One region of the Proteus columbae genome, then DNA from elsewhere that is predicted to be linked to it. Evidence: predicted binding sites of a transcription regulator. Region 1 holds the regulator's gene; each other region holds the start of a gene.
What was found. The regulator PurR, encoded in region 1, represses purine synthesis genes. The targets are predictions, from matches to a motif close to CANGCAAACGTTTGCNTG.
Positions count from the first base shown of each region.

Region 2: purM (phosphoribosylformylglycinamidine cyclo-ligase) is a predicted target of PurR. The motif match lies at 3,032-3,049, and genes of this name have one in related genera.
Region 3: purL (phosphoribosylformylglycinamidine synthase) is a predicted target of PurR. The motif match lies at 2,847-2,864, and genes of this name have one in related genera.

Region 1 is NZ_CP043925.1:1,775,831-1,782,153, reverse strand. It holds gene F1325_RS08620 (sulfite exporter TauE/SafE family protein) at 153-968, shown strand; gene sodB (superoxide dismutase [Fe]) at 1,253-1,831, shown strand; gene F1325_RS19560 (YnhF family membrane protein) at 1,969-2,052, opposite strand; gene purR (HTH-type transcriptional repressor PurR) at 2,321-3,346, shown strand; gene punR (DNA-binding transcriptional activator PunR) at 3,373-4,275, opposite strand; gene punC (purine nucleoside transporter PunC) at 4,394-5,611, shown strand; gene cfa (cyclopropane fatty acyl phospholipid synthase) at 5,917-6,323, shown strand, end outside.
Region 2 is NZ_CP043925.1:2,312,310-2,318,632, forward strand. It holds gene F1325_RS11060 (mechanosensitive ion channel family protein) at 1-557, opposite strand, end outside; gene uraA (uracil permease) at 843-2,144, opposite strand; gene upp (uracil phosphoribosyltransferase) at 2,254-2,880, opposite strand; gene purM (phosphoribosylformylglycinamidine cyclo-ligase) at 3,112-4,152, shown strand; gene purN (phosphoribosylglycinamide formyltransferase) at 4,166-4,795, shown strand; gene speG (spermidine N1-acetyltransferase) at 4,902-5,492, shown strand; gene ppk1 (polyphosphate kinase 1) at 5,539-6,323, shown strand, end outside.
Region 3 is NZ_CP043925.1:2,718,086-2,724,408, forward strand. It holds gene purL (phosphoribosylformylglycinamidine synthase) at 1-2,765, opposite strand, end outside; gene mltF (membrane-bound lytic murein transglycosylase MltF) at 3,030-4,502, shown strand; gene F1325_RS13020 (fimbrial protein) at 5,313-5,861, shown strand; gene F1325_RS13025 (fimbria/pilus outer membrane usher protein) at 6,040-6,323, shown strand, end outside.

The DNA of each region.
Region 1 (6,323 bases):
ATAGAATAAGCAAGAAGAAAAGAACAAGTCACTTTTATATCAAAATCAATATATTAAATTTCATAATCTATACATTAAGATAAAACGCTACTTTATTAAAAGGATATAATGTATATAAATAAGTTTGTTATAAACCTTGATGAGTATTAACTATGGATATGATTTTGCTGTTTCTTTTAGTGGGATGTATCACTGGCTTTTTTGCTGGACTACTTGGCATAGGAGGCGGTGCAATCATTGTTCCAGTAGTTATGTATGTAGTGAGTCAACAAGCTATCCCAACAGATATGGTGATGAAAATTGCCTTATCTACCTCGTTCTCTGTCATTATATTTTCCACAGCATCTTCAGCGTATTCACATAACAAACATAAAGCCATTTTATGGCAGCAATTTCCTCTATTATCTATCGGCACTATCATTGGTATGCTTGTTGGGACATTTCTGGTACAAAAAATGTCAAACACGATATTGCAAATCGTGTTCTGTATTTTCATGGTATATACCATCTATGGATTATTAACCAAAAAGAAAGAAGCAGAACGCATAGAAAATGTGAAAGATCCTGTTGTTTCAAAACCGGCATTAACCAGTGGTGGCTCTTTAATTGGCTTTATATCCAGCTTTATCGGCATTGCTGGTGGGACTATCACCATTCCTCTTTTAAGTCATTGGGGATTTAATACACGCAAATGTATTGCAACCTCTTCAATGATTGGTGTCATCATCGCTTCCATTGGCACAATCATGGGTATTATCTATGGTTGGAATCAAACAAATATTGATGACTATTATTTAGGCTTTGTTTATTTACCTGCCTTTATTGGAATAAGCATTACCAGCATTCTCTTCGCCCCTGTCGGTGTAAAAGTTGCTTATCGCCTACCTATTCCAAGAGTTCGCCAAATATTTGCATTATTTCTATTCTTAGTCGTAGTGAAAATGATGTATACACTGATGATAGAGTAAGCAGAAAATGCAACAATCAGAGGATATAGGCTCTAAACACAGTCGATATTTTACTGCTTTACGAGTTGCTCTGTGGGATATACTCTTATGAGTATAATTAATCTATATGGCTTATAACTATAGATAAAAGATATTTAGCTGTTATTTCAGCAGATTTTTGTTAAAATAATTAGCAAAATAGTAACAACTTAGTGATTCATTTGCCTCATTCTATCAATTCAAATGATTTTGATGGAATGATTTCAGGCACAAAACCCGAAATAGATAGTTTAAAGGAGTACGCAATGTCTTTCGAATTACCAAAATTACCTTATGCGTTAGATGCTCTTGAGCCACACATCTCTAAAGAAACTTTAGAATATCACTACGGCAAACACCACCAAACTTACGTAACCAATTTAAATAACCTGGTTAAAGGTACTGATTTAGAAAGCAAATCCTTAGAAGAAATCATCAAATCTACTGATGGTGGTATCTTTAATAATGCAGCTCAAGTATGGAACCACACTTTCTACTGGAACTGTTTAGCACCAAATGCAGGCGGCGCACCAACAGGTAAAGTTGCTGATGCTATCAACAAAGCATTCGGCTCTTTTGAAGAGTTCAAAAAGCAATTTAATGATGCGGCAGCTAAAAACTTCGGTTCAGGTTGGACTTGGTTAGTTAAAAAAGCAGACGGTTCAGTTGCGATTGTTAACACGTCTAATGCTGCTACTCCAGTTTCAGGCGCAGACAAACCACTGTTAACAGTAGACGTATGGGAACATGCTTACTACATCGACTACCGTAATGCGCGCGTTAAATATTTAGAAGAGTTCTGGGCACTGGTTAACTGGTCATTTGTTGAAGCTAACCTTGCTTAATTGAGCTTGATAATCAAAGGTGAGTGATTGAGATTCATTTTTGGTGACAAAATAACAAAGGGCCTTGAGCCCTTTGTTATATTCAGATATTCGATAATCTATTATTTAAATTGATCGGATATTCTATAAAGCAGTGATTAGAACAACATAGTCGAAAATAAAACAATCATAACAAGCGCTGCTACTGCTGTACTCAAACCAAATTTCAGATCCGTATCCATCTATTTCTCCCTCAAAATGATTATAATACACTTTTTTAACCATAACCTTGTCATGGTTAATTATTATCACATATCAAAATTTGCTAAAATAGCGACTAGTGCACAATTTATAACATTGATTAATACTTTCACTTTTGAGCTAGATCATACAAAATTCACAGCTAATCGCTAAATTATTGCCAGTGTTTGCCCTATGTATGACTATACTGGCAGTTAAACCATAAAATTAGATAAAAGAGACCAATGAAGGTCAGGAGTTTTCCACACCATGGCAACAATAAAAGACGTGGCAAAACGCGCAGGCGTATCAACCACGACTGTTTCTCATGTGATCAACAAAACACGTTTTGTTGCTGAGAACACACGGGCAGCAGTTTGGGCCGCTATAAAAGAATTAAATTATTCGCCTAGTGCCGTTGCGCGTAGTTTAAAAGTCAATCACACCAAATCTATTGGCCTGTTAGCCACGTCCAGTGAAGCTCCTTACTTTGCTGAAGTGATTGAAGCTGTTGAAAATAGTTGTTATAGCAAAGGCTACACACTGATTTTATGTAATTCACATAATAACCTCGATAAACAAAAAGCCTATTTAGCGATGCTGGCACAAAAACGTGTTGATGGGTTATTAGTCATGTGTTCTGAATACCCCGATCACCTTCTGACACTGTTAGAAGGCTATCGTAATATTCCAATGGTTGTCATGGATTGGGGTAAGGCGCGTGGTGACTTTACCGATACGATTATCGATAATGCTTTTCATGGTGGCTATATTGCGGGTCGTTACCTTATTGAACGTGGTCATCGTGATATTGGTATTATCCCTGGTCCATTAGAACGTAATACCGGTGGTGGTCGCTTACAAGGTTTCTTAAAAGCCATGGAAGAAGCAAAAATCACAGTAAAAGATGAGTGGATTGTACAAGGCGACTTTGAGCCAGAATCTGGTTATAAAGCCATGTATCAGATGCTAAATCAAAAACATCGCCCTACTGCTGTTTTTTGTGGTGGTGATGTGATGGCAATGGGCGCAATTTGTGCCGCTGATGAGCTAGGTTTACGTGTTCCTTTCGATATTTCCATTGTGGGTTACGACAATATTCGTAATGCGCGTTATTTTACGCCAGCATTAACCACAGTCCACCAGCCAAAAGAGCGTTTAGGTCAAATGGCTTTGTCAATGTTGCTTGATCGCATCGTCAACAAACGCGAAGACGCCCAAACAATCGAAGTTCATCCACGATTAGTTGAGCGCCGTTCAGTTGCTGACGGTCCTTTTATTGACTACCGTCGTTAATTCAGATTTATTCGGCTATCTGATTTCTAGCGAAGCCATTCCTCATTTAAGGTTTGGCTATCTCCAAGATAATCTAACAACCATGTCAAAGCGGGTGATTCACTTTTATCGACCCACGTCAGGCAGCATGGGCTGTCTGGCAATGGTTGTGCCAGTTGTAAAGTAACCAGCTTACCTTGTTCAATTAAAGGTTCAGCACGATGCCAAGGCACCATTCCTACGCATAATCCCGCTAACAAGCATTCAAGCCCCATATCCCATGTCGGAACAACCATTCTACGCTGATTATTTAGCGCCCAAGTGTCACGCTTTGGTAAACTGCGTGAAGTATCTTCTAAGCATAAACTTGGATAAGGTCGCATCTCATCATCCGTTAATGGATGTTGTGCTTTCGCTAAAGGGTGATCAACATGACAAACACAGCGCCAAGGCATAAATCCCATATCTCTAAAACTATAACGTTCACCAATTGGTGAGGCTCTTGTTGCACCAATCGCTAAATCAACACGACCATTAACTAAGGAGTCCCATACGCCATTAAACACTTCAGGGTAGACATACAGCTCAATATCAGGAAAATGGCGGTAGAAATCGAGAATAAGTTGTTGTGTTCTTTCAGGTTTAACAATGCAATCAACTGCTATACTAAATTGACCGCGCCACCCATTAGAAACTTGTTGACAAAGATGCCGAGTGTCATTCATTTTTTTGATAACAGATCGTGCTTCTTTGATGAAAATTTTACCTGCATCGGTTAATTCTACATCACGGTGACGGCGCTCAAACAAAGGAACGGCAAGCCATTCCTCTAATTGCCGAACAGTGTAACTAACGGCGGATGGCACTCTGTGCAATTCTTGAGCAGCGGAGCTAAAACTTCCTGTTCTTGCAACTGCATCAACAACTTCTAAAGAGTATTCTGACCACATAGAGTTTATTCCTTTGAAAATTTTTCACAGCATTAACCAAATATTCCCGTTTCACAAGTAAAATAGGTCTTAGTTACAATACATAAAATGTTCTACATCACATAGCATAGAAAATAAAATGAATTCTAAAACTTCCACACAATCAAAAACACCTATGAGCTTTATGGTGTACCTAGCGGGTTTGAGTATGCTAGGTTACTTAGCTATTGATATGTACTTACCTGCATTTGGTATGATGCAGCGTGAACTCTCTATCAGCGAAGGTGCTATTAGTAATAGCTTAAGTATCTTTTTATTTGGCTTTGCTGTTGCTCAATTACTTTGGGGACCTCTTTCTGACAAAGTCGGTCGTAAGCCTATTCTACTTATTGGTTTAAGCCTTTTCTCTTTAGGCTGTCTTGGTATGCTGTGGGTTGAGAGTGCAACTGGCTTACTTGCTATGCGCTTCCTACAAGCTTTCGGCGTTTGCTCTGCCGCTGTTATTTGGCAAGCTCTTGTCATCGACCGTTTTGATGAATCTCGCGCTCAGCACGTTTTTGCTTTAATTATGCCACTGGTTGCATTATCACCAGCACTTGCACCTTTAATCGGTGCTTCGTTATTAAATCACGGTGGCTGGCGTATGATTTTCATGGTGTTAATGGCTGTAACATTAGTTCTAATGTTACCGACATTAATGCTAAAAAACATTAAACAAAAATCAGTCACTGATGAAAACCAATCTACCGCTTCATTTACGACTTTACTAAAATCCCCTCTCTACACAGGTAACGTATTAGTTTACGCTTCTTGTAGTGCAGGTTTCTTTGCTTGGTTAGCTGGCTCACCAATCATTCTTGAAAAGATGGGCTACTCTCCACAGGATATCGGTTTAAGTTATATTCCACAAACTATTGCATTTATGGTAGGTGGTTATGGCTGTCGTATTTTACTGTCAAAAATGACAGGTAAAACGCTACTGCCACTGTTGTTAATTGGTTATGCTGTCAGTATGACTGCGTTATACCTTGTTGCTAAATTTACTGAGCCAACATTAACGACTATTTTAATTCCATTCTGTATTATGGCTGCAATGAATGGTGCATCATATCCAATCGCAGTATCTAATGCTTTATCTGCTTACCCTGAAATTAGTGGTAAAGCAGCTGCATTACAAAATGCACTTCAACTGGGTCTTTGTAGCTTAGCAAGTTTTATTGTGTCCGCATTTATCAGCCAACAACCTCTGATTAACACCACTGCAATTATGGCGTTAACAGCAATTCCAATGGCGGTTGGCTACTTTATTCAGCGCAATAAATCTGTTACCAAGCACACGATTCAAACCGCAGAATAATCGCTCTCCTTATTTTAAGAATCATCTTAAAAAGGCCATTTTATAAAAAATGGCCTTTTTCTTTTCTAGAGAAAAATATGCTACGTCTCTATACTTACCTATACGCTGTAATAGCGTTTTGTTTATTTTTCTTTCGGATTTTGAGACATTAAACAGATTATTTGCTGATTATGTCAGATTAGTTGTTTTATTAATTCTATTCGTTCAATTCATAATGAACACAATACCATTTTAATACTATCAATCTGTACACATCCTTTCTTAGCTTTATGTTTCAAAACCCGCTTAGTTTACGCGGAGAGTATATGAGTACATCTTGTGTAGAAGAAGGCCGAAAGACCTCCAACGATCCTTATGAAAAGATCGTAATAGAACTGTTAGCTCACACAGATATTCGAATTAATGGTTCAGAACCTTATGATATTCAGGTTCATAATCAGAATTTTTATAAAAGAGTATTACAGCAAGGCTCATTAGGTCTCGGCGAAAGTTATATGGATGGTTGGTGGGATTGTGAGCGGCTGGATATATTCTTTCATAAAGTCTTACGTGCTGGTCTTGAAAATAAGCTCCCACAAAATCTACGTGATATTTTCAAGATTGCGACAGCCCGCCTTTTTAATCTGCAAACACAAAAACGCGCATGGATGGTAGGTAAAGAGCATTACGATCTTGGTAATGATCTATTTACCGCCATGCTTGATCCTAATAT
Region 2 (6,323 bases), 540 kb from region 1:
ATATTGGCAACAAAAGAGATAAGTGTATGCTGAAAAACAAACATTAACACCGCAGCAATGGCACCAAAGCTTGAGATAATAATAAGTGGTGATTGCTCAGTAAATAACGCAATGATCAGGATAAAAGAGATAATCCAGACCACAATTTTGGCAATTTCAATATAGCCTTTGATGGAATTATTCCGATGCCACGCTTTTTTAGCGTGCCTAATATTGAAGATATCAAGAGCGTTATTAAGCAATGAGGCGATATTGATGATAATAAAGGCGCGAGCAACCGTCTCAAAAATAATATTCATTTCAGCTGAAAAAGACGGTAGTAGCTGATTAATATAGAGAACAAGTGTAACTGCAACAATAGATGCGCTCTTTTTAGCGATATCTTCTATGGTTTCTTCATCTGAAAGCTCTGTAAATAAAAAAAGTAAACGCTTTGCTATTCGGCGGAAAATCATTTTGGCGAGAAACCACACCACCAGCAACACAATAACTAAAAATATTGTGGTAAAAATCTGCTTTGATGTAATGAAATCATAAATTTCAATCAGCTTTTCCATAAATTACGTTATACCTTTTTTGAAACACCCCAACCTTAAAACGAATATCACTTAAATAGCAGATAAAATGTCTATTTCGCATAAGAACAGACACCCATTGTCTCATTTATTTTATTTAAATAAACATCATGATTGAATTAATCATGCTTTTCTAAGTTTTTAATACTTAAAACATCAAAAATCTTAGTTTTTAATATGACATAAAAATAAAACACAATAAAAAAGGTGGAGATCATCCACCTTTTTTATTAATTTCAGCATATTGCTTTAGATTTACTTAATCGATTACTTTTTGTTTGCTGTACCACTAACCGATTCAATGGTGTTATCCACTAATTCTGTTTCAGGGCGAACAACACTCACTAATTTAAAGATCAAGCTTAAAACAATACCCACGATGGTTGCTAATGCCATGCCTTTTAATTCAGCAGCACCAATTTGAATGGAAGCACCACTCACACCGACAATCAGAATAATGGCAGTTAATATCAAGTTTTGCGGTTTGTTGTAATCCACTTTTGAATCTAACAAGACACGAATACCTGATGCACCAATGACACCGTAAAGCAGTAATGAAACCCCACCCATAACAGGAACAGGTACAGCAGCAATAGCCGCAGCCAGTTTACCGACACAAGATAATAAGATAGCGAGAATTGCCGCACCACCAATAACCCATGAGCTGTAAACCTTAGTGATAGCCATAACACCAATGTTTTCACCATAAGTGGTATTAGGTGTTGAACCAAAGAAACCCGAGATAATGGTAGAGAAACCGTTTGCGAACATAGAACGATGTAAACCTGGGTTTTTCATTAAATCGCGTTGTACAATATTTGCTGTAACAACAAGGTGTCCAACGTGCTCAGCAATAACAACTAATGCGGCAGGCAGAATAATAAAGATAGCACTCCATTCAAAACGCGGTGAATAGAATGTCGGTAGTGCAAACCAGTTAGCTTCTTTAATTGGTGTAATATCAACAACGCCCAAGAAGAAAGAGAGTGCATAACCTGCTAATACCCCAATAAGAATAGGAATAATAGCAAGGAATCCTCTAAACATCACAGAGCCTAAGATAGTCACACCTAGAGTCACCATAGAAATAAGCAGTGTCTGACTATCAACTGGTGCATCTGCACTTGGTAATAATCCTGCCATTCCCGCAGCGGTTCCTGCTAATTCAAGTCCGATGACGGCAACGATTGCGCCCATTGCCGCAGGCGGAAACATCACATTAATCCAGCCTCGCCCTGCTATTTTGACAATACCTGCAACGATACAAAATAACACTCCACAGACGATGAATCCCCCAAGTGCTAATTCATACCCTAAAGGTAACAATAAAAGTACAGGTGAGATAAACGCAAAACTTGAACCTAAATAAGCAGGAATGCGTCCTTTACAAATAAAGAGATAAAGCAGGGTTCCGATCCCGTTAAATAACAATATTGTTGCCGGATTAACTTTAAATAAAATTGGCACAAGTACGGTGGCGCCAAACATTGCAAACAGATGTTGAAGACTCAACGGAATTGTTTGTAATAATGGTGGGCGCTCTTCTACCCCGATTGCACGACGAGTCATGCTTACGACCTCTCTTTGATATGAATGTGAAATTGGTTTGTATATTTCTAACTATAGAACAAGATATTTAGGTTCAAAAAAAAGCCGACTATCAAAGTCGGCTTAATTATTATTTTGTACCAAATATCTTATCACCAGCATCGCCAAGACCTGGAACGATGTACCCGTGCTCATTAAGATGGCTATCAATAGATGCAGTATATAATTCCACATCTGGATGAGCTTCTTCTAATGCCTTAATACCTTCTGGAGCAGCAACCAGTACTAATACTTTAATTGAAGTACAACCCGCATTTTTTAATAAATCAATTGTGGCAATCATAGAGCCGCCTGTTGCTAACATAGGGTCAACAACAAGAGCCATACGCTCTTCAATATTGGATGCTAATTTCTGGAAGTAAGGGACAGGTTTTAATGTTTCTTCATCGCGGTAAACGCCAACTACACTGATTCGGGCACTAGGAATATTTTCTAATACTCCGTCCATCATCCCGATACCTGCACGGAGGATAGGAACTACTGTGATTTTTTTTCCTTTAATCTGTTCTATCTCTACCGAACCACACCAACCTTCTATTGTTACCGTCTCTGTTTCTAAATCGGCGGTAGCTTCATACGTCAGTAGACTGGAAACTTCTGAAGCCAGTTCACGAAAGCGTTTAGTGCTTATATCATGATCTCGCATCAGCCCCAATTTATGTTGAATGAGTGGGTGTTTTACCTCAACGATCTTCATAATTTCTCCTAATGTACGACGCAGCCTGACAAAAAAATCGCGAGATTATACCGCTTTTTTGCCAATATTCCATCGTTTTTCTATTGATATTGATCAAGCGCACAGCTTTTAACCACACCAACATGAATAATTGTGACCTACAAAGAAGATCCTCGCAAACGTTTGCTTTGCCTGTTAGAATAGCGCTCGCACACATTTTTTCTTAACAGCAACTTGCCGTGAGGGCTCTACGTGACTAACAAATCCTCTCTCAGCTATAAAGATGCCGGTGTCGATATTGATGCAGGTAATGCTTTAGTCGATCGTATCAAAGGTGTAGTAAAAGAAACCCGCCGTCCTGAAGTTATGGGGGGTTTAGGTGGCTTTGGCGCACTTTGTGCAATTCCATCTAAATACCGTGAACCTATTTTAGTTTCAGGCACAGATGGCGTAGGAACTAAACTTCGCCTTGCGATGGATTTAAATCGCCATGATGACATCGGGATTGATTTAGTCGCAATGTGTGTCAACGATTTAATTGTTCAAGGTGCAGAACCCCTTTTCTTCCTTGACTACTATGCCACAGGAAAATTAGATGTCGATACCGCAGCACGCGTAGTAACAGGTATTGCAGAAGGTTGTAAGCAATCTGGTTGTGCATTAGTCGGTGGTGAAACTGCTGAAATGCCAGGAATGTATCACGGTAATGATTATGATATCGCAGGCTTTTGTGTCGGCGTGGTTGAAAAATCAGAAATTATCGATGGTAGCAAAGTTAAAACTGGCGATGCTCTAATCGCTTTAGCATCAAGTGGTCCTCATTCTAATGGTTATTCATTAGTCAGAAAAATTCTTGAAGTCAGCAATACACAAGCTGAAAGCACATCCTTAGGTAATAAATCATTAGCTGATCACCTATTAGCCCCTACTCGTATTTATGTAAAGTCACTACTTTCATTAATTGAAAATGTGGATATCCATGCTGTGGCACATATTACAGGTGGCGGATTCTGGGAAAATATTCCTCGTGTATTACCTGAAAATACGCAAGCGCGTATTGATAGTAAAAGCTGGGAATGGCCACTGGTTTTTAAATGGTTACAAGATGCGGGACAAGTCAGCACACATGAAATGTATCGTACCTTTAACTGTGGTGTTGGATTGTTAATTGCCGTTAACCCAAATGACGTTGAAAAAACATTAGCACATCTTGCTGAGTGTGGTGAAAACGCATGGTTAATTGGTGAAATTGCGCCACAAGCTGCGGGTGAAGCACAAGTTATTATTAACTAATGAAAACATGTGTATGAAAAATATTGTCGTCCTCATCTCAGGAAACGGCAGCAACCTACAGGCGATTATTGACGCCTGTAGGGCAAATAAAATCACGGGTAATGTGGTTGCTGTCTTAAGTAATAAAGCTAATGCGTATGGTCTTGAACGGGCAAAACTTGCTGATATTCCAGCATATTTTGTTGATCCAACTCTATATAATGACAGAACTGATTACGATAAAGCATTAATTGAAAAAATCGATGCTTATCAGCCCGACATTGTGGTTTTAGCCGGTTTTATGCGTATTTTATCGCCTGATTTTGTGACTCATTATCAGCATAAATTATTAAATATTCATCCTTCTTTACTTCCTAAATATCCCGGATTACACACTCATCGCCAAGTTTTAGCGAATAAAGACTCTTTTCATGGCGTTACCGTCCATTTTGTTACAGAAGAACTTGATGGTGGTCCCATGATTATTCAAGCTCGCATTCCTGTTTTACCAGATGATACTGAACAATCATTACAAACAAGAATACAAGCAGAAGAGTATCGTATTTATCCACTAGCGATCGGTTGGTTAGCTGACGAGCGATTAAAAATGCAGAATAATCAAGCCGTTCTCGATGATATTGCGCTTTTCGACAACCTTGGTTGACTATTTCGTTTAAGATAAAAAGTCACATTGTGCTACACTGTAGCCCACGTGACTTTTTTTGTGTCACCCTTTTCTCTTTTTATTCAATGCATTCACCGAGGTGCTTATGTCCGGTGGTAAGAAAGTTCCACCTATAAAATTACGTCCTCTCGAACGAGAAGATCTCTCTTTTGTCCATCAACTTGATAATAACGCCAGCGTTATGCGCTATTGGTTTGAAGAGCCTTATGAGGCTTTTATCGAGTTAAGCGACCTTTATGAAAAACATATTCACGACCAAAGTGAACGCCGTTTTATTGCTGAAAGTGACGGCACTAAAGTTGGACTTGTCGAGTTGGTTGAAATTGATTATGTTCACCGTCGTGCTGAATTCCAAATTATCATTGCTCCTGCGCATCAAGGCCATGGATATGCTGCACGCGCGGCGAAACTTGCGATGGATTATGCATTTTCTGTACTTAATTTATACAAACTCTATTTAATCGTCGATAAAGAGAATGCTAAAGCGATTCATATTTATGAAAAGCTTGGCTTTAAAAAAGAAGGTGATTTAATAGATGAGTTTTTTGTTAACGGTGCCTACCGTTCTGCGATTAGAATGTGTACTTTCCAAGCACCTTATTTTGAACAAAAAGCCAAAGAGGCGAAACCCGAGAATTTTGTTAAACCGGGTGCGACTATTAAGCAACACGTCTGATTTATTCAGATATTAAGTTTTAACTTTAACCCTTGTTGGAGTTCAGATGTCCCAGGAACGACTCTATATTGATAAAGAGATCAGTTGGCTTGCATTTAATGAACGTGTATTACAAGAAGCGGCTGATAAAAGAAACCCGTTAATTGAAAGAGTCAGGTTTCTGGGGATCTATTCAAATAATCTTGATGAGTTTTACAAGGTTCGTTTTGCCGATGTAAAACGCCGTATTTTGATTAATGAAGAACGTGGCTCACGCTCCGCGTCAAGCCATGCTCGCCATCTTATAAAGAAAATTCAATCAAAAGTAGCTAAAGCCGACCAAGAGTTTGATGCTTTATATAATGATTTGTTACTTGAAATGGCGCGAAACCAAATCTTTTTAATTAATGAACGCCAAATCTCACCTAATCAACAAATCTGGTTACGCCAATATTTCCGTCAAAATTTAAGAAAACACATCACGCCTATTTTAATTAATCCTGAAACAGACTTGGTTGAGTTTCTTAAAGATGACTACACCTATTTAGCGGTTGAAATTGTACAAGGGCAAATTATTCATTATGCCCTGTTAGAAATTCCGTCAGATAAAGTACCTCGTTTTGTTATTCTGCCGACAGAACAAGGACGTAGTAAGAAAAAATCCATGATTTTATTGGATAATATTTTACGCTACTGTCTTGATGAGGTGTTTAAAGGCTTCTTTGATTATGACTCATTAAGTGCTTATTCCATGAAAATGACGCGAGATGCAGAATACGATCTTGCAACAGAAATGGAATCAAGTTTACTTGAAATGATGTCATCAACATTAAAACAACGTCTTACCGCAGA
Region 3 (6,323 bases), 940 kb from region 1:
AAGAGTCCAGCTAAAATATCTTCATCATAAGCACTGATATCAACGTGTAAGCCACAATGGCCTGTAAATGCCATTTCTACAAGAGTGACAAATAACCCACCATCAGAGCGATCGTGATAGGCCAACAATTTGCCTTCATTGACCAATTGTTGCATCACATTGAAGAACTGTTTCAACTGTTCAACATCACGAAGATCAGCCGCTTTCTGACCTAATTGGCGATAAACTTGAGCTAGTGCCGTTGCACCTAATGCATTATGACCATTGCCCAAATCAATTAAATACAAGCGGTTTCCAGCTTGTGTTGATAATTCAGGCGTCACTGTTTTACGCACATCTTCAACACGAGAGAATGCTGTAATAACTAAAGATAGTGGAGAAGTAACCTCTTTGGTTTTCCCATCTTTATCTTGCCAGCGCGTCTTCATTGACATCGAATCTTTGCCCACAGGAATAGTAATACCTAGCTTTGGACATAACTCTTCACCAATGGCTTTCACTGCGTCATATAAACCTGCATCTTCACCCGGATGACCTGCTGCTGACATCCAGTTAGCCGAAAGCTTAATGCGATTAAGCGCTTCTACATCACAACCCGCCATATTTGTTAGTGCTTCACCGACAGCCATACGTGCAGAGGCAGCAAAATCTAACAGTGCGATAGGTGCTCGTTCACCAATAGACATAGCTTCGCCATAATAGCTATCTAATGTTGCTGTGGTAACAGCACAATTGGCAACCGGAATTTGCCAAGGCCCGACCATTTGATCACGCGCAACCATTCCTGTTACGGTACGGTCACCAATGGTAATTAAGAAGGTTTTTTCAGCAACGGCTGGTAAATGAAGAACACGATAGACGGCATCTTTTAAATCGATATCTTTACGGGAGAGATACTCACCTTCTGTTTTAAGTGATTTTACATCACGCAACATTTTAGGTGCTTTACCTAATAATATGTCTAATGGCATATCAATCGGCTTATTATCAAAGTGTGTATCATTGAGCACTAATTCACGCTCTTGCGTTGCTTCACCAATCACAGTATAAGGTGCTCTTTCACGCTGACATAACGCATCAAAAAGAGGCATTTTTTCAGGCGATACCGCTAATACATAACGCTCTTGAGATTCATTACACCAGATCTCAAGTGGGCTCATACCCGGTTCATCATTAAGAACATCACGTAATTCAAAACGACCACCACGACCGCCATCATTAACTAATTCAGGCATTGCATTAGAAAGACCACCAGCACCAACGTCATGAATAAATAAGATCGGGTTATCGTCACCTAATTGCCAGCAACGGTCGATAACTTCTTGGCAACGGCGTTCCATTTCTGGGTTATCACGCTGAACAGAGGCGAAATCTAAATCAGCATCTGATTGACCTGATGTCATAGAAGAAGCGGCACCACCACCAAGACCGATGTTCATAGAGGGTCCACCAAGTACAATTAACTTAGCACCAACTGTGATTTCGCCTTTTTGTACGTGATCTTCACGAATATTACCAATACCCCCTGCTAACATGATGGGTTTATGGTAGCCGCGAATTTCAACACCATTGTGGCTATTTACTTGTTCTTCATAGGTTCTGAAATAACCTAATAATGCCGGACGACCGAATTCATTATTAAATGCCGCACCACCTAGTGGACCTTCAGTCATAATGTCTAATGCATTAACAATACGCTCTGGTTTGCCAAAATCTTCTTCCCAAGGCTGTTCAAATCCCGGAATACGTAAGTTAGAAACCGAAAATCCAACTAGACCAGCTTTAGGTTTTGCACCGCGTCCCGTTGCGCCTTCATCTCGAATTTCACCGCCTGAACCCGTTGCAGCCCCCGGCCATGGTGAAATTGCTGTTGGGTGGTTATGTGTTTCTACTTTCATCAAGATATGTACAGGCTCTTGATGATAGTGATAATGCCCTTTTTCTGTATCAGGATAAAAACGCCCCGCCACAGAGCCTTCCATTACTGCCGCATTATCTTTATAAGCTGACATGACATAATCAGGCGTTTGCTCAAACGTATTTTTAATCATTTTAAATAATGATTTATCTTGAGCTTTACCATCAATTATCCAATCAGCATTAAATATTTTGTGGCGACAGTGTTCAGAGTTAGCTTGTGCAAACATATAAAGCTCAACATCTGTTGGATTACGCTGTAAGCGGTTAAAAGCATCGACTAAGTAATCAACTTCATCGTCTGCCAGCGCTAATCCCATTTCGATATTCGCTTTTATTAGTGCATCTTTGCCTTTTGCAAGCACATCAATCGTTTTTAGTGGTGCTGGCGTTTGCTCGGCAAAAAGTGCATTTACATCTTGATAATTTAAGAAGATGGTTTCCATCATTCGATCATGAATAAAACCATAAAGCTGTTGCCACTGATTGTCTGTCATCGTACCGCACTCAATAAAGTAGGCGATACCACGTTCAATTCGGACAACCTTGGCTAAACCACAGTTATGTGCAATATCTGTCGCTTTAGAAGACCAAGGTGAAATTGTTCCCGGGCGAGGTGTAACAACTCGCATTTCCCCAACAGGCTCATGTTCTGTTAATGAAGGTCCATAATGCAGTAGTTGACGTAATTTAGTTTGATCATCTTCAGATAACTGCCCTTCCACTTTCGCGAAATGGACAAATTCCGCGTATATACCTTGTACAGGAAGATCATTTTCCTGACATAGAGTGAGTAATTTATTAATACGAAACGCGGATAAAGCGGGGGAGCCACGCAGGATTTCCATAGTATTGAGTTCTCTCTTTTAGCAGCTAACCTGACCAATCATTCAGGGGAAACGCGCCTAGTATAATAGAATAACCGCTCAGACGAAACCGTTTGCGTGAACAAAATAACGGCATTTAACTTAGAGTGTTTTAATGATTAATTGGTGTAATCAAGTTGCGTCTTGCCAATATGTTAAGCAAAATGCTCGATTACTGGAAATTTATCCATGTTAAAATGACGATTTTACACACAACAATAAACAACGTTAACGAGAACCAACCTATTGAATAATATAAGGATAAACTATTTCGTTATCGTTATCATAGCGCTCTTTTCAGCGGCTATTATCGCGTTGAATATTACATGGCCAGATAGGCAAAAAGCGCAGATAAATAAGATTTTATCTCGTGGTGAGTTAAGAATTAGTACGATACCTTCACCATTGATAACGATGAACGATAAAAAGGACCCCGTAGGTTTCGATTATGAATTAGTGAAACGCTTTGCAGATTACCTAGGCGTGAAACTTGTCGTTAATATGCGGACAAATATCAACCAAATGTTTGATGATCTGGAGAATAATAAAGCTGACTTTATCGCCGCCGGATTACTTTATAATAAAGAGAGATTAGATACGACACGCAGTGGCCCTGCTTATTTTTCAGTTTCTCAACAGCTTATTTACCGTAAAGGGACATTAAGACCACGTAGTTTTGATTCGTTAGATGGGCGACTTGTTGTCACTGCTGGCTCAGCTCATGCAAGTTTATTGCGAACATTAAAAGAGACGCAATACCCCGAGCTTGAATGGGAAGAATCAGATAATCAGACGACCTCGCAACTGCTAGAAGCATTATCAGAAGGTAAAATAACCTATGTTCTAGCAGATTCCATCAGTGTTGCAGTACAACAACGCATTCATCCTAATGTTGCCGTAGGGTTTGAAGTCACTGAAAGCCGTCCACTAACGTGGTATTTGCCTGATGGTGAAGATAATAGCTTATATGCAGCGATGCTCGATTACTTTAATCAATTATCTCAAGAAGATGTGTTAGCAAGACTAGAAGAAAAATATTTTGGCCATGTAGGTACATTTGATTACTTCGATACTATCTCTTTTATTACAGCGATAGATTCTATTTTGCCAAACTATCAGCCTCTTTTTGAAAAGTATGCAGATACTTTCGATTGGCGGTTATTGGCAGCTATGGCATGGCAAGAATCACATTGGGATCCTCATGCTACATCACCAACTGGAGTTAGAGGATTGATGATGTTAACTCGCCCTACTGCATCAAGTATGGGCGTTACTGACAGGCTTGATCCCGAAGAGAGTGTTCGAGGAGGAGCACAATATCTTAAACATCTCCTTTCGCGCTTGCCGGATTCTATTCCAGAAGATGAAAAAATTTGGTTTGCATTGGCAGCATATAATATGGGATTTGGTCATATGCTTGATGCCAGAAGGCTTACGGAGCAACAAAATGCCGATCCTGATAGTTGGCTAGATGTAAAATCAAGATTACCTCTACTTAGCCAAAAGAAATATTATGCAGACCTCCCTTATGGCTATGCCAGAGGCCATGAGGCTTATCGCTATGTTGAAAACATTCGACGATATCAACTTAGCCTTGTCGGTTACCTTCAAGCCAAAGAGAGCAAAAATAAAATATTATCTAAAGATAAAGAGAATGATAACGATGAAGAGCAAGAAAGCTCATCATTATCATTGACTCAAGATATGGCTTATCAATAATTTTTGTACTTAAAAACAGCCTATTAAACAACATAGCCTCTTTTATAGAGGCTTATTTATTTCATTTCTACTATTCAAAAATCACTCCAACCATTAAAACAATCCCTAAATTAATATTTTCTTAATATTAAAAATTGTTACATTTTGTCATGCTATTTTTTACCCAAAATAGGGAAAATTCATGTGTTAAAAAATGTAACACTCATTAGCCAAAACACTCACCTAATGAGTAAATTGTATTTAAAATGATCCAATTAGTCATTTTAGGACTATCAGAATAAGTGAAATATAAGAAAAAATTAACTTAAATACGTAGGAATTATCTCATACGTTATTATTCATTTTATGATTATTATTTTGGGAGAAACTTTTTTCACGATAAAAATTAACCTAAACGCGTCATTATTAACATCTAACTTATTGAATTATATATATTGCGATAATCTATAATTGATTTTATTAATTTTTCTAACCTAATGTTAATAACATTACTTTTTGTAAAGTTAAAATAATGTTAATTGCATTGTCTATTAAATTTATCTGCCTGATAAACTTTTTCACCCATAAATTGAGTAATAAAAAGAATAAACCTACATAAAACTCTATTAATATGGAATAGGCAAGATTAAATATGAAAATTGAGTAAATCAACAAAATGTTATATCAAATAGAATGCCTTTGTTGATATCATATAAACCAGTCATTATTCGAAACAACTCGAAATATAATGCAAATCAATTTTTATATTCCGACACTAATATTATTTTTCTATAAATAATAATACGCACGATCTTCAAGGGATTATCTATAATGAAACTGAGTAAAATTGCTTTAGCTGCTGCTTTAGTATTTGGTATTAATTCTGTTGCAACTGCTGAAACTTCTGCACCAAAAGTTGGCGCAACTAAAGGCGAAATTCAATTAAAAGGTGAAATTGTTAATTCAGCTTGTGGATTAGCAGCTTCTTCAAGTCCTGTTATTGTTGATTTCAGTGAAATCCCAACTTCTGCATTAGCAAATATGCAGAAAGCAGGTAACGTTAAAAAAGATATCGAATTACAAGACTGTGATACTACCGTAGCAAAAACAGCTACTGTTAGCTATACACCAAGTGTTGTTAATGCAACAAATAAAGACTTAGCATCTTTCGTATCTGGCTCAGCTTCTGGTGCAGGTATCGGCTTAATGGATGCTGGCAGCAAATCAGTAAAATGGAACACAGCAACAACACCAGTACAATTAGTTAATGGTGTTTCTAAGATCCCATTCGTTGCTTACGTTCAAGCTGAATCAGCAGACGCAACTGTAACTCCAGGTGAATTCCAAGCCGTTATCAACTTCCAAGTTGATTATCAGTAATCGTTTTATTTATTTAAATTAATTAAATAATAAATTAATTACTGCATTAACGCAGGGGACTTCCTCTGCGTTAAATTTGATAAAACACTTCAATTTAATAAGAATAAAATAAAAAGTAATAAAATAAATATTCATTATTTAATTACTTTTTATTTTATTAATAATTAGGCGTTTATTCATGTTAATTTCTTTTTTTCACAGCACAATATGGAAAAACATTTGTGCCATTTTGCTATTGTGCTTAGCGTTTTTCGCTCAAGCCGAGCCTGATGATTCTGTGGAATTTAACATTCATATGCTAGATGCCGAAGACAGAGATAATGTCGATTTATCTCGTTTTGCAACCTCTAATTACATTATTCCGGGTATGTACTACTTAGATATCCGTATAAATGGTCGTGACTTCCCTCGCCAAAACATTAATTATGTTGAAGTGAAACCCAATTACTCCATCGCTTGTAT